DNA from 3 places in the Actinoplanes ianthinogenes genome. Region 2 is predicted to be linked to each of the others. Evidence: riboswitches for the same ligand, from Rfam matches in the RefSeq annotation. Region 2 holds a riboswitch; each other region holds the start of a gene.
What was found. A riboswitch is a leader RNA that binds a small molecule or an ion and turns the genes downstream of it on or off. The one in region 2 is predicted to bind cobalamin.
Positions count from the first base shown of each region.

Region 1: it holds a riboswitch for cobalamin, as region 2 does, so the genes downstream of both, Aiant_RS23555 (ribonucleoside-diphosphate reductase subunit alpha) here and Aiant_RS22265 (ABC transporter substrate-binding protein) in region 2, are expected to answer to the same signal.
Region 3: it holds a riboswitch for cobalamin, as region 2 does, so the genes downstream of both, Aiant_RS45415 (VWA domain-containing protein) here and Aiant_RS22265 (ABC transporter substrate-binding protein) in region 2, are expected to answer to the same signal.

Region 1 is NZ_AP023356.1:5,224,128-5,228,566, forward strand. It holds gene Aiant_RS23545 (hypothetical protein) at 13-261, opposite strand; gene Aiant_RS23550 (hypothetical protein) at 284-1,282, opposite strand; cobalamin riboswitch at 1,755-1,960, shown strand; gene Aiant_RS23555 (ribonucleoside-diphosphate reductase subunit alpha) at 2,073-4,439, shown strand, end outside.
Region 2 is NZ_AP023356.1:4,939,309-4,943,747, forward strand. It holds gene mqnE (aminofutalosine synthase MqnE) at 14-1,183, shown strand; gene Aiant_RS22255 (hypothetical protein) at 1,194-1,619, shown strand; gene Aiant_RS22260 (DUF4229 domain-containing protein) at 1,632-2,039, shown strand; cobalamin riboswitch at 2,093-2,225, shown strand; gene Aiant_RS22265 (ABC transporter substrate-binding protein) at 2,311-3,243, shown strand; gene Aiant_RS22270 (FecCD family ABC transporter permease) at 3,240-4,283, shown strand; gene Aiant_RS22275 (ABC transporter ATP-binding protein) at 4,280-4,439, shown strand, end outside.
Region 3 is NZ_AP023356.1:1,154,458-1,158,896, reverse strand. It holds gene Aiant_RS05340 (citrate synthase) at 1-452, shown strand, start outside; gene Aiant_RS05335 (ArsR/SmtB family transcription factor) at 586-903, shown strand; gene Aiant_RS05330 (SRPBCC family protein) at 900-1,406, shown strand; gene Aiant_RS05325 (VOC family protein) at 1,431-1,781, shown strand; cobalamin riboswitch at 1,856-1,988, shown strand; gene Aiant_RS45415 (VWA domain-containing protein) at 1,999-4,439, shown strand, end outside.

The DNA.
Region 1 (4,439 bases), 280 kb from region 2:
CCGCCGTTCTCCTCACCCGCGCTTGCTGTACCGCCAGCCGATCGACCAGACGATGCCCGAGACGCAGAAGCCGTAGATGGCCGCGTCCAGCAGGTCCACCCGGAATACGAGCGCGATGAGGGACAGCAGGATCGCTCCCACCGAGCCCGCGATGCCGGCGTAGACGGCGATGCCGGCCCAGGCACGTGGCCGATCAGACGGTGCCGCCTGCTGCGCCCACATGTGCACGGCGAACAGCAGGAATGCCATGGTCCACTTCATCTGACTGAACCTCCGCGTGCTCCTAGGCCTTGCAGTTCTTGTTGGTGGAGGGCACGTCGTCGAAGCTGACCGCCGCGATCTGCTGCGTCGGCAGCACCGCCTGCACCATGTTGATCCGAACGACGAAGCAACCCTTCCGGTTCGCCGCCTTGTTGATCTCGTAAGCGGCCGCGACACCGGACACGACTACGGCGGCGGCGCAGGCTCCGGCAGCGACGGGCACCGGGATCTTGGCGCACCCGGTGGCACCGGCGATGATGCCGGCGGCGCTGCCACCCGCGCCGAGCGTGCCCTGGAGAGCCTTCGTAGCCGACCGCTTCCAGTAGAACGAGCAGGTCACGCCGCCGCAGAACTTGACCACGTCGGGGTCGGCCACGACCGGGTACAGGGCGCCCGCGGTGTCGATGTGCTGCGTGACCGTGCCACCGTCAACCTCGTACCAGGTGTGCAGCGACTTGCCGGTGCGATCCTTGGCCCATGGCGCCGCGACGGCGCCCAGCACGACGGCGCCGTCCGCCGTGACGATGTCCAGGCCACCGTCGCCGGCCGGCTCCAGCTTCGCGCCGGACGGCAGGTCGAAGTCGAAGTCGTACGCCTTCGGCGCCTTGGCGTCGTGGAGCGTCACCAGCGCGCGGACGTGGCCGTCGGCCAGCGCCTGAACGGCCGTCGAGGCGCTGCGGCCGGGACGCACCAGGGTGCCGTCCGCCGTCTGCACCGTGGCGCTCCCGGTGACCTTGGGAAGCGTCAGCGCGATGGTGTCAGCCGTACCGGTGCCGATGACGACCGGACTGTCCGCGTCCTTGCTGACGGACACCGCGGCGCCGGTGAAGGTATCGCCTGTCGAGGAGAGGCGGACCACCGGCGCGGACGGGTCGTTGCCGGCGGCGCGGACGACGGAAGCGGTCGCCTCCGGGGACTCGGTCCCGAGCGGTGCGGCCGACGCGGCGGTAGGCCCGGACAGCAGCGTGGCAGCAATGGCAGCGGTGCTGAGCAGGGCGACAGCAGGTTTGATGAGGTTCATGGTCCCGATCTCGGTATGACGAGGAGGCTTTTCTGGTGCCGCTTCTGGGCATGGCGATGCCCGGGTTCGAGCGTTGGAGATCCGAAGCGAGCAGCATCGTCACAGGCCAGATACCTAGTGGATGCGTTGCCGCATGCGGGCCCCCGTACCTCCCGATGCGACGCCAGGGACGTTAGCAACCCATTGCCCGCCGCCGATTCGGTGCTTTCGGACAGTCAGCACTGCTGAGGCAGCAATCGGCCGTACCGAAGAATTGGGTTTGATCGGCATGTTCCGCATGCCGGCGGTGATGGTTCGTGCCCGCCCGACCGTTTTGAACCGGGGGTCGGCGACGATCATTGTGATGTATGACAATTCGACGAAAGGGATCCGATGCATAATTTTTGGAAACTCAACTAATCGTCTCGGCGTGCTCGGGCGGCGGATGTGCGACACACCATGTGGCGTTGCGTGTCGCGGACCGTGCCCATATATAGTGTCCCTCGCAGCTGGTTCGCCCATCCCTAGTGGACGGTCGAGGCAACAGGGAACCCGGTGGGAAACCGGGACTGCCCCGCAGCGGTGAGTGGGAACGACCGCCGTCACACAAGCACTGGGTGCGAGCCTGGGAAGCGACGGCCAGTAGGCACGTGCGAAACGCCCACGAGTCCGAAGACCTGCCAGCGCGCCGCACACGACCGTGTGCGGCGGTCGAAGGCCGCGTGGGACGGCTGACGCCCTCGCGACCTCCGTGCGCCCGGAGGGGAGTGTCGGTGTCTTCCCGCGCGGCGACTCGCGAGGGATGAGGGCCATGACGCTCACACCGGAGAAAACCAGCGTGCCGGGACAGCGCCGGCAGGTCATGCAGGTGCGCAAGCGCAACGGCGAGCTGACGCCGGTCGACGTCAATCGGATCGTGGCGGCGGTGGAGCGCTGGATCACCGGGCTGGACGAGGTCGATCCGCTGCGGGTGGCGACCAAGACGATCAGCGGCCTCTACGACGGCGCCACCACCGAGGAGCTGGACAAACTCTCCATCCAGACGGCCGCCGAGCTGATCGGCGAGGAGCCGCAGTATTCGAAGCTGGCCGCCCGGCTGCTCATCGACCTGGTCGAGCAGGAGGTGCGCGAGCAGGGCGTCACGACGTTCAGCGAGTCCATCACGCTGGGCCACACTGAAGGCCTGATCGGCGACGACACTCTAGCCTTTGTAACGAAATTTCGGGACAAACTGGACGTGGCGATCGACGTGAGCGCGGACCTGCGCTTCGAGTATTTCGGCCTTCGCACCGTCGCCGACCGCTACCTGCTGCGCCACCCCACCAAGCGCGTCCCCATCGAGACCCCTCAGTACTGGCTGCTGAGAGTGGCCTGCGGGCTGTCGCAAACCCCCGACGAGGCGATCGGCTTCTACCGCCTCATGTCGAGCCTCGCCTATCTGCCCAGCTCACCCACCCTGTTCAACTCCGGCACCCGGCACACCCAGATGTCCTCGTGCTTCCTGGTCGACTCGCCCAAGGACGAGCTGGACTCGATCTACGAGCGGTACCACCAGGTCGCCAAGCTGTCGAAGTTCTCCGGCGGCATCGGCATCGCCTGGTCCCGGGTCCGCGGCCGGGGCGCGCTGATCCGCGGCACCAACGGCAAGTCCAACGGCATCGTCCCGTTCCTGAAGACCCTGGACGCCGGGGTCGCCGCGGTCAACCAGGGTGGCCGGCGCAAGGGCGCGGCCTGCGTCTACCTGGAGCCCTGGCACCCCGACGTCGAGGAGTTCCTGGAGCTGCGGGACAACACGGGCGAGGACTCACGGCGTACGCATAACTTGAATTTGGCGAACTGGATCCCGGACGAGTTCATGCGTCGGGTGGAGGCTGACGAACAGTGGTCGCTGATCGACCCGTCGGACGCCCCCGAGTTGCCCGACCTGTTCGGCGACGCATTCACCGAGGCCTATCGGAATGCGGAGAAGAAGGCGGTCCGGACCGTCAAGGCCCGCGATCTGTACGGCCGGATGATGCGCACCCTGGCGCAGACCGGCAACGGCTGGATGACCTTCAAGGACCGGTCGAACGCGCTGTCCAACCAGACCGGCGCGCCCGGCAACACGATCCACCTCTCCAACCTGTGCACCGAGATCCTCGAGGTGAACAGCGACGACGAGACGGCCGTCTGCAACCTCGGCTCGATCAACCTGGGCGCGCACACCACCGCCGGCGGCGTGGACTGGGAGCGGCTGCGGGCGACCGTGCGCACCGCGGTGGTCTTCCTGGACCGGGTGATCGACATCAACTACTACCCGTCCCAGCAGGCCGCCGCGTCGAACCCGCGCTGGCGTCCGGTCGGCCTCGGCCTGATGGGCCTCCAGGACGCGTTCTTCACGCTGCGCCTGCCGTTCGACTCGCCGGCCGCCAAGGAGCTGTCCACCCGGGTGCAGGAGGAGATCCTGCTGACCGCGCTGGAGGCGTCGGCCGAGCTCGCCGCGCGGTTCGGGCCGCATCCGGCCTTCGCCGAGACCCGCGCCGCGCGGGGCGACCTGCACCCCGAGCTGTGGGGCGCGCCGCTCGGCCAGCCCGAGCGCTGGGCCGCGGTCAAGGAGCGGATCGCGGCGGACGGCCTGCGCAACTCGCTGCTGATCGCGATCGCGCCGACCGCCACGATCGCGTCGATCGCCGGCTGCTACGAGTGCATCGAGCCGCAGGTCTCCAACCTGTTCAAGCGGGAGACCATGTCCGGCGAGTTCCTCCAGATCAACACCTACCTGGTGCGCGAGCTGAAGGCGCGCGGCCTGTGGACCGCGGAGATCCGGGAGGCGATCAAACGGGCCGAGGGTTCGGTCCAGGACATCGCCGGCCTGCCGGCCGAGATCAAGGGTATCTTCCGTACGGCCTGGGAACTGCCCCAGCGCGCTCTGATCGACCTGGCCGCCGCGCGGGCGCCGTTCATCGACCAGTCGCAGTCGCTGAACCTGTTCCTGGCCGCGCCGACCATCGGCAAGCTCTCGTCGATGTACCTCTACGCCTGGAAGTCCGGGCTGAAGACCTCGTACTACCTGCGCTCGCGCCCCGCGACGCGCATCCAGCAGGCCACCACCGCCGTCGCTCCGTCAGCGACGACGCCGCTGGTCCCGCCCGCTCGAACCGGTCCCGAGGTCGCCTCGTTCGGCGTGAACCTGCTCGGC
Region 2 (4,439 bases):
GAGAGGGGCGCACATGGATGCCGGACTGAAGCGTGACCTTGAGGCGAAGGTCTACGCCGGTGAGCGGCTCAGCCGCGAGGACGGCATCGCGCTCTACGAGAGCGACGACCTGACCTGGCTCGGCCGGCTCGCTCACCACAAGCGCACCGAGCTGAACGGTGACCGGGTGATGTTCAACGTCAACCGGCATCTGAACCTGACGAATGTCTGCTCCGCCAGCTGCGCCTACTGCTCCTTCCAGCGCAAGCCGGGGGAGAAGGACGCCTACACGATGCGCATCGACGAGGCCGTCCGCAAGGCCAAGGAGATGGAGGACGAGCAGCTCACCGAGCTGCACATCGTCAACGGCCTGCACCCCACCCTGCCCTGGCGGTATTACCCCAAGGTCCTGCGCGAGCTGAAAGCCGCGCTGCCCAACGTGAAGCTCAAGTGCTTCACCGCCACCGAGGTCCAGTGGTTCGAGAAGATCAGCGGCCTGTCCGCCAGTGAGATCCTCGACGAGCTGATGGACGCCGGGCTGGAGTCGCTGACCGGCGGCGGCGCCGAGATCTTCGACTGGGAGGTCCGGCAGCACATCGTCGACCACGCCTGCCACTGGGAGGACTGGTCGCGGATCCACCGGCTGGCCCACGAGAAAGGCATGCGGACTCCGGCCACCATGCTCTACGGGCACATCGAGGAGCCCCGGCACCGGGTCGACCACGTGCTGCGCCTGCGCGAGTTGCAGGACGAGACCGGTGGCTTCGCCGTCTTCATCCCGCTGCGCTATCAGCACGACTTCCACGACTCGGCGGACGGCAAGATCCGTAACCGGATCCAGGAGCGCACCACGATGGCCGCCCCGGCCGAGTCGCTGAAGACGTTCGCCGTCTCCCGCCTGCTGTTCGACAACGTGCCGCACGTCAAGTGCTTCTGGGTCATGCACGGCCTGTCGGTCGCCCAGCTCTCGCTGAACTTCGGGGCCGACGACCTGGACGGCTCGGTGGTGGAATACAAGATCACCCACGACGCCGACTCGTACGGCACGCCGAACACGATGCACCGCGACGACCTGCTGGACCTGATCTGGGACGCCGGTTTCCAGCCGGTCGAGCGCAACACGCGCTACGAGGTCGTCCGGGAGTATGACAAGCCCACCAGCCTGGCCGAGCGGCGCAGTGAGCCGCAGAAGGTCTGGGCCTAGGGTTCCGGAGATGACTCAGCAGCGCGGCAAAGGCGGTCTGCGGCGCACCGCGGGGCCGGTGGAGACGGTCGGTGATCTGCTCGGCGCCTCGTTCGCCGGGCTGGTCGTCGGCATCGCGGTGGTGCTCGTCCTGGAGGGCATCCTGGCGCTGAGCAGGGTGGCCGAGTTCGGCCAGACCAACGGCTGGCTGATCCTGATCCTGCCGACCTGGCTGTTCGTCGAGCAGTTCCGGGCGCAGGGCTTCGGCGCCGACCGGGTGCTGGCCGCGGCGCTCGGCATCGGGTTCGGCGCCGCCGCGGGCATGACGGTCGCCGGTGTCGTCGCGCCGTACACTCCACCCCTGGTGAGCGGCGGTGCCGGCGCCGTGGCCGCTACGGTCGTGTACTGCTTCGTCTGGTTCTACGGCCTCCGCTGGCTCCGTCAGCGGTCCGGCTGAGGGAGAGAGATCATGAGTCCCGCCGTCAAGTACACGCTGGGCCGCCTCGGCCTGTTCGTGGTGGTGTTCGCCGCGCTCTTCCCGCTGCCGCTGAACATCCTCGTCAAGGTGATGATCGCGTTCGTCGCCTCGGCCGGGTTCGCGTTCTTCCTGCTCCGCAAGTGGCGCGACCAGATGGCCGAGCAACTCGGCTCGGCGGCCGAGCGCCGCTCCGCGGAGAAGGCGCGGCTGCGCTCCGCCCTGGCGGGAGACGACGAGGCCGCCGCGGCCGGTGACCGGGTCGCCGCGGCCGACGCCGGTGGAAAGACCGCCGACGAGAAGACCGCCGGTGGAAAGACCGCCGGGGAGACCGCCGCGGATGCGAAGGCCGGCGACGCCAGCGGCGAAAAGAGCGAGGACAAGAGCGAGGCCGGTAAGTAACGCCCGCAAGCGCCCGCGGACGTGTCCGACGGAACAGACCCTGAGGTCGAGCGACGGCCGGCGCCGCTCTGGGATAGCGTTTCAGGGACCGCGCCGCAGCGAAGCCGGTGTGAAACCGGAGCTGTCCCGCAACTGTGATCCCTCCATGTGAGGTCTAGCCAGGTCGCCTGGGAGCGGTCGCGAACCCACGCTCCCGGGGAGGGGCGTCTCGCAGGCGGCGGCCCCGGGCCCTGTCGGCGATGCACCACACCCGACCGACAGGAGGACCTCGATGAAGCGCGCGCTTCTCGCCGCCACCACGGCGGCCGCACTGCTGCTCACCGGCTGCGGCAGCAAGGACAGCACCGACAAGTCGCCGGAGCCCGGACAGGCGAGCGCGGCCGCCAGCTTCCCGGCCACGGTCGGCTCGCTGACCCTGGACAAGCGGCCCGAGAAGATCGTCTCGCTGAGCCCCACCGCCACCGAGATGCTCTTCGCCATCGGCGCCGGTCCCCAGGTCACCGCGGTCGACGACCAGTCCGACTACCCGGCCGACGCGCCCAAGACCGACCTCTCCGGCTTCAAGCCGAACGCCGAGGCGATCGCCGCCAAGGATCCGGACCTGGTGGTGCTCTCCGGCGACGCCGACCAGATCGTCGCCCAGCTCGGCAAACTCAAGATCCCGGTGTTCCTGTCGCCGGCCGCGCAGACCCTGGACGACACCTACCGGGAGATCGCCGAGTTCGGCACGCTGACCGGGCACAGCAGCGAGGCCACCAAGCTCAACGAGCAGATGAAGGCCGAGATCGACCAGGTGGTCAAGGCGGTCCCGGCGCGCACCAAGCCGCTCAGCTACTACTACGAGCTCGGCCCGGAGCTGTACTCCGCCACCTCGAAGACCTTCATCGGCGGGGTGTTCGACCTGTTCGCGATGACCAACGTGGCCGACCCGGCGGACGCCGACGGCAGCAAGGGCGGTTATCCGCAGCTCTCCGCGGAGGCGCTGGTCAAGGCGAACCCGGACACCATCTTCCTGGCCGACACCCAGTGCTGCCAGCAGTCCGCCGACACGGTCGGGGCGCGCAGCGGCTGGTCGTCGATCACGGCGGTGCGGAAGAAGCAGATCTATCCGCTGGACGACGACATCGCCTCGCGCTGGGGTCCCCGTACCGTGGATCTTGTGAAGGCCGTGGCCGACGCGGTGAGCAAGGTTCCGGCGTCATGAGACCGGCCGGGCTCCGCCCGGCCTGGCTGGCGGCCGGTGTGCTGGCCGTGCTGGTCGCGGTCGTCGCCGGCCTCGCCTTCGGCTCGGTCTCGCTGCCGCCCGGCGCGGTCGCGGTCGAGTTGCTCAACCTGATCCCCGGGGTGGATCTGCACAGCGGCCTCACCGAGCGGGAGGTCGCCATCCTCACCGAGCTGCGGCTGCCCCGGGTGGTGCTCGGTCTCCTGGTCGGCGCGATGCTGTCCCTGGCCGGCGCCGCCTACCAGGGCGCGTTCCGCAATCCGCTGGCCGATCCGCACCTGCTCGGCGTCGCCGCCGGGGCCGGGCTCGGGGTGACCGCGGTGATCGTGCTGCGCCCGGCCGCCGGCGCGACGGGCGGGCTGCCGCTCGGCGTACCGGTGGCGGCCTTTCTCGGCGGCCTGATCGCGGTCGCCATGACCTGGATCCTCGGCGCCACCGGTGGCCGGGACCGATCACCCAGCACGCTGATCCTGGCCGGGGTCGCGGTCTCCGCGTTCCTCGCCGCGATGCAGACCTACCTGTTGCAGCGGCACGTCGAGTCGCTGCGCGAGGTGTACTCCTGGCTGCTCGGCCGGCTGGCCACCGCGGGCTGGCACGACGTCCTGGTGGTCCTGCCCTACACCGTGCTGACCGCGGCCATCGTCCTCACTCAGCGCCGCGAGCTCGACGTGCTCACCGTCGGCGACGAGGAGGCGTCCAGCCTCGGCCTGCACCCGCAGCGCAGCCGCTACCTGCTGATCATCGCGGCGTCGCTGGGCACCGCCGCGGCGGTCTCGGTCTCCGGCCTGATCGGCTTCGTCGGCATCATCGTCCCGCACACGGTGCGCCTGCTCACCGGCCCGAGCTACCGCTCGCTGCTGCCGCTGTCGCTGCTGTTCGGCGCGGCCTTCCTGACCCTCACCGACCTGCTGGCCCGGGTCGCCGGCGGGGCCGCGGAGATCCCGATCGGGGTGGTCACCGCGTTCCTCGGCGCGCCCTTCTTCATCGTGGTCATGCGCACCAGCCGCGGGATCACGACATGACCGCCCCGGCGATCATGGTCAACGACCTGACGGTACGCCTGGACGACGCCCTCATCGTCGACCACGTGGACCTCGAAGTCGCCGTCGGCGAGTGGGTAACCGTGATCGGCCCGAACGGCGCCGGCAAGTCCACCGCCCTGCGCGCCGTGGCCGGCC
Region 3 (4,439 bases), 3.8 Mb from region 2:
GCAAGGACGGCGGCGACGTCAACTCGTTCGTCACCCGGGTGAAGAACAAGGAAAAGGGCGTCAAGCTCATGGGCTTCGGCCACCGGGTCTACAAGAATTACGACCCGCGCGCCGCCATCGTCAAGAAGGCCGCCCAGGAGATGCTCTCCACGCTGGACACGCCGGACCCGCTGCTGGACATCGCGTTCCAGCTCGAGGAGATCGCGCTCAACGACGACTACTTCGTCTCCCGCAAGCTGTACCCGAACGTCGACTTCTACACCGGCCTGATCTACAAGGCCATGGGCTTCCCGACGAAGATGTTCACGGTGCTGTTCGCTATCGGTCGTCTGCCCGGCTGGATCGCCCAGTGGCGCGAGATGATGCACGACCCGGCCAACAAGATCGGTCGCCCGCGGCAGATCTACACCGGTTCGCCGGTGCGCGACTTCACCCCGATGTCGCAGCGCTGAAAATCGGCGCGGACTCGGAGGCGGAGCCCGACCCGAATAAGTGCGAAGTGCGCCCCACCGGTTTTCCGGTGGGGCGTTTTTCGGTCTCCGGTATTCCTTGACAGTTATATACGCGTAGCGGCATGTTGGAGGGGTGGACGTTCTGGAGGTGCTCGCCGAACCGGCCCGCCGGCGCATCGTCGACGCGCTGCTGACCCGCGAGGCGAGCGTCGGTGACCTGGTCGGGGCGCTCGGGATGAGTCAGCCCGCGGTCTCCAAACACCTGCGGGTGCTGCGCGAGGCCGGCGTCGTCTCGGTGCGCGCGCAGGCCCAGCAGCGGATCTACCGCCTCGAAGGTGCGCCGTTCCGGGCGCTCGACGCATGGCTGCGGCCGTACCGGAAATTGTGGGACCGCCACCTGGACGCCCTCGAGCGACATCTCGCGCCGACAACCTCGGAGGAGGAACCGTGACCGGACCACTCGCCGATGCCCGCGTGGCCGCCGACGGCGACCGCTGGACCCTGATCTTCGTCCGTGACCTGCCGCAGCCGCCCGAGCAGGTGTGGCCCGCGCTGGTCGACCCGGAGCGCCTGGACCGCTGGGCGCCCTTCACCGCCTCCCGTGCCCTGACCGAAACCGGCCCCGCCACGCTGACCATGGTCGACGGCGACGACCGCACCGCGCTGCCCGCGACGGTGCGCCGGGTGGAGCCGCCGCACCTGCTCGAATACACGTGGGGCGAGGATCTGCTGCGCTGGGAGCTGGCGCCGGTCGAGGGCGGCACCCGGCTCACCCTGCGGCACACGCTGGCCGATCGGGACATGGACGCGATGGTCGCGGCCGGCTGGCACCTGTGCGCGGACGTGCTGGCCCGCCTGCTGGCCGGCGAGCCGGTCACCGCGATCCGCGGCCGGGACGCGATGCGCCACGGCTGGGCGGAGCTGCGCGACCGGTACGCCGAACTCTTCGCCTAGCCGAGCTGACGTAGGGTCGCGATCATGACCGTAATCGGACTTCAGCGCCTTATCGTGTCGGTAGCGGACCTGTCCCGGAGCCGGGCCCTCTACCAGGACGTTCTCGGTCTCGTGGAGAAGGCGGCCTTCGGGGACGTCGTCGCGTTCGAGGTGCCGGGCACGACCACCGAGCTGCTGCTGCACCAGCGGCCGCCGACCGCCGGCCTGGCCGGGGTGGCGATCAGTTTCCGGGTGGACGACGTCGACGCGACCACCGCGGCCGCCGAGAAGACCGGGGCCACCGTGATCGACGCGCCGGAGGACCAGCCGTGGGGTGAGCGGCAGGCGGTGCTCAGCGACGCCGACGGGCACGTGCTCTGCCTGGTCTCGGTGTGACCTTGGTGATCTCGCTGCTCGTTGTTTGACGGGCTGGGGGCCGGATCGGAAAGATGGGGCGCGAGCGGTTGCGGAGGAACCCGGTGCGAGTCCGGGACGGTCCCGCCACTGTGACCGGGGAGCGACCCGCTGACGAGACAGCACGCCACGGCCCGACCGGCGGGCCGGAAGGCGAGCGGGGAACGGCGATCCGGGAGTCAGGAGACTCCGGCCGCTCGTGACGACCGACGCGCGGGCGTGGACACCCGCCGGGAGGGAAACCCCTGTGACAACTCCGTACCCGTTCTCGGCCGTGGTCGGCCTGGACGACCTGCGCCTCGCCCTGCTGCTCACGTCGGTCTCGCCGGCCGTGGGCGGGGTGCTGGTCCGCGGCGAGAAGGGCACCGCCAAGAGCACGGTCGTCCGCGCCCTGGCCGCCCTGCTCCCGCCGGTCACGGTGGTCCGCGGCTGCCGCTTCGCCTGCGACCCGGCCGCACCGGACCCGGAGTGCCCGGACGGCCCGCACGCCGCCGACACCCCCGCCGCGCACCGCCCGGCCAACCTGGTCGAGCTGCCGGTCGGAGCCACCGAGGACCGGGTCGTCGGCACCCTCGACATCCAGCGTGCCCTGGCCGACGGCGTCAAGGCGTACGAGCCCGGCCTGCTGGCCGCCGCCCACCGCGGCGTCCTCTACGTCGACGAGGTCAACCTCCTCCCGGACCACCTGGTCGACCTGCTCCTGGACGCCGCGGCGATGGGCCGCGCCCACGTCGAGCGCGACGGCGTCTCGGTCAAACACGCCGCCCGCTTCCTGCTGGTCGGCACCATGAATCCGGAGGAGGGCGAACCCCGCCCCCAGCTGGTCGACCGGTTCGGCCTGGTGGTCACGGTCGCCGCCCCGCGCGACGCCACCCAGCGCGCCGAGGTGGTCCGCCGCCGCCTCGCCTACGAGCTGGACCCGGCCACCTTCGCCGCCCGGTTCGCCGCCGACGAGCGGGAGTACGCGGCCCGGATCGCGGCGGCCCGCGCCATCCTGCCGACGGTGGTCCTGCCCGACGCCGAACTCGACCGGATCGCCCGGGTCTGCCTGGCGTACGGGGTCGACGGCATGCGCGCGGACATCGTGGTGGCCCGCTGCGCGGTCGCGATGGCGGCCTGGCACGGCCGTGACCGGGTGACCGCCGACGACGTGCGGGACGCGGCCCGGCTGGCGCTGCCGCATCGCCGTCGCACCGATCCGCTGGATCCGCCCGGGACCGACGAGGAGAAGCTGGACCAGGCTCTCGCCGAGGCCGAGCGTCAGGCCCGGGAGGATCTCGAACGCCAGGCCGAGGAGCAGCAGGCGGGGGATGACACCTCTGGTGATGGGCCGGACGATCAGCAGCCGGACGACGATCCGGACGGCGGTCCCGACGGCCCGGACAGCGGCCCCGGCGGCCCGGACAGCGGGCCCGGTGGTCCCGGCGGCGGCCTTCCTCCCGGTGGCCCGCGGGCTGAAGCGCCTTCGCCCGCCGACAACCCGCCGCCGAGCGGCGAGAGTCCGCAGGGCGGCGCCGCGGCCCCGGCCCAGGCCGGCGCCGCGTTCCGGCCACGCACGCTGCGGATCACCGCCCTCGGCGAGGGTGGCCACACGGGCAAGCGCTCCCCGGCCTACGCCCGCCGGGGCCGCGTCGTCGGCTCCCGCAAACCCCTCGGCAAACTCGCCGGCGCTCCACACCTCCCCGCCACCCTCCGTGCCGCCCTGCATCGCGCCGCCCTGGCCGCCGGTCAGGCGACGGTCGCCGACAGCCGCGAGCCGGTCGGTGACCTCAATCCGATGAACGCCGGCGCGCCGGTGGGCGACGGCGGACCGATGAACGCCAGCGGGCCGGTGGGCGACGGCGGGCCTTTCGGTGACCGTGGGCTGGTGGGTGACGGCGGGCCTTTCGGTGACCGTGGGCTGGTGGGTCACGGCGGGCCTTTCGGTGACCGTGGGCTGGTGGGTCACGGCGGGCCTATCGGTGACCGTGGGCTGGTGGGTCACGGCGGGCCTTTCGGCGACCGTGGGCTGGTGGGTGACGGTCGGCCTTTCGGCGACCGTGGGCCGGTGGGCGACCGCGGCGGGATGATGCGCGCGCCGCGGGTTTTCGACGTCGAGCCACGGGACCTGCGCGAGGCTATCCACGTCGGCCGCGAGGCGAACCTGGTGCTGTTCGTCGTCGACGCCTCCGGCTCGATGGCCGCCCGCAAACGGATGACCCTGGTCAAGACCGCCGTCCTGTCCCTGCTCCGCGACGCCTACCAGCGGCGCGACCGGATCGGGATGATCACTTTCCGGGGCGCGGACGCCGACGTGGTGCTCCCGCCGACGTCCAGCCACGAGGTCGGCGTGATGCGGCTGGCCGCCCTGCGCACCGGCGGCCGCACCCCGCTCGCCGCCGGCCTGCGCGCGGCCGCCCGCACCATCGCCACCGAACGCCGCCGCGACCCGCGCCGCCGTCCCCTGCTGATCGTGGTCACCGACGGCCGCGCCACCAGCGGCCCCGACCCGCTGCTGCTGGCCCCGGCCCTGAGCGGCGTGGCCACCGTCGTCGTCGACTGCGAATCCGGCCCGATCCGCCTGGGCCTCGCCCGCAAACTCGCCGCCGCCCTCCGGGCCGATGTGATGCCGCTGGAGCAGCTGGAAGCCGCCACCGGCCG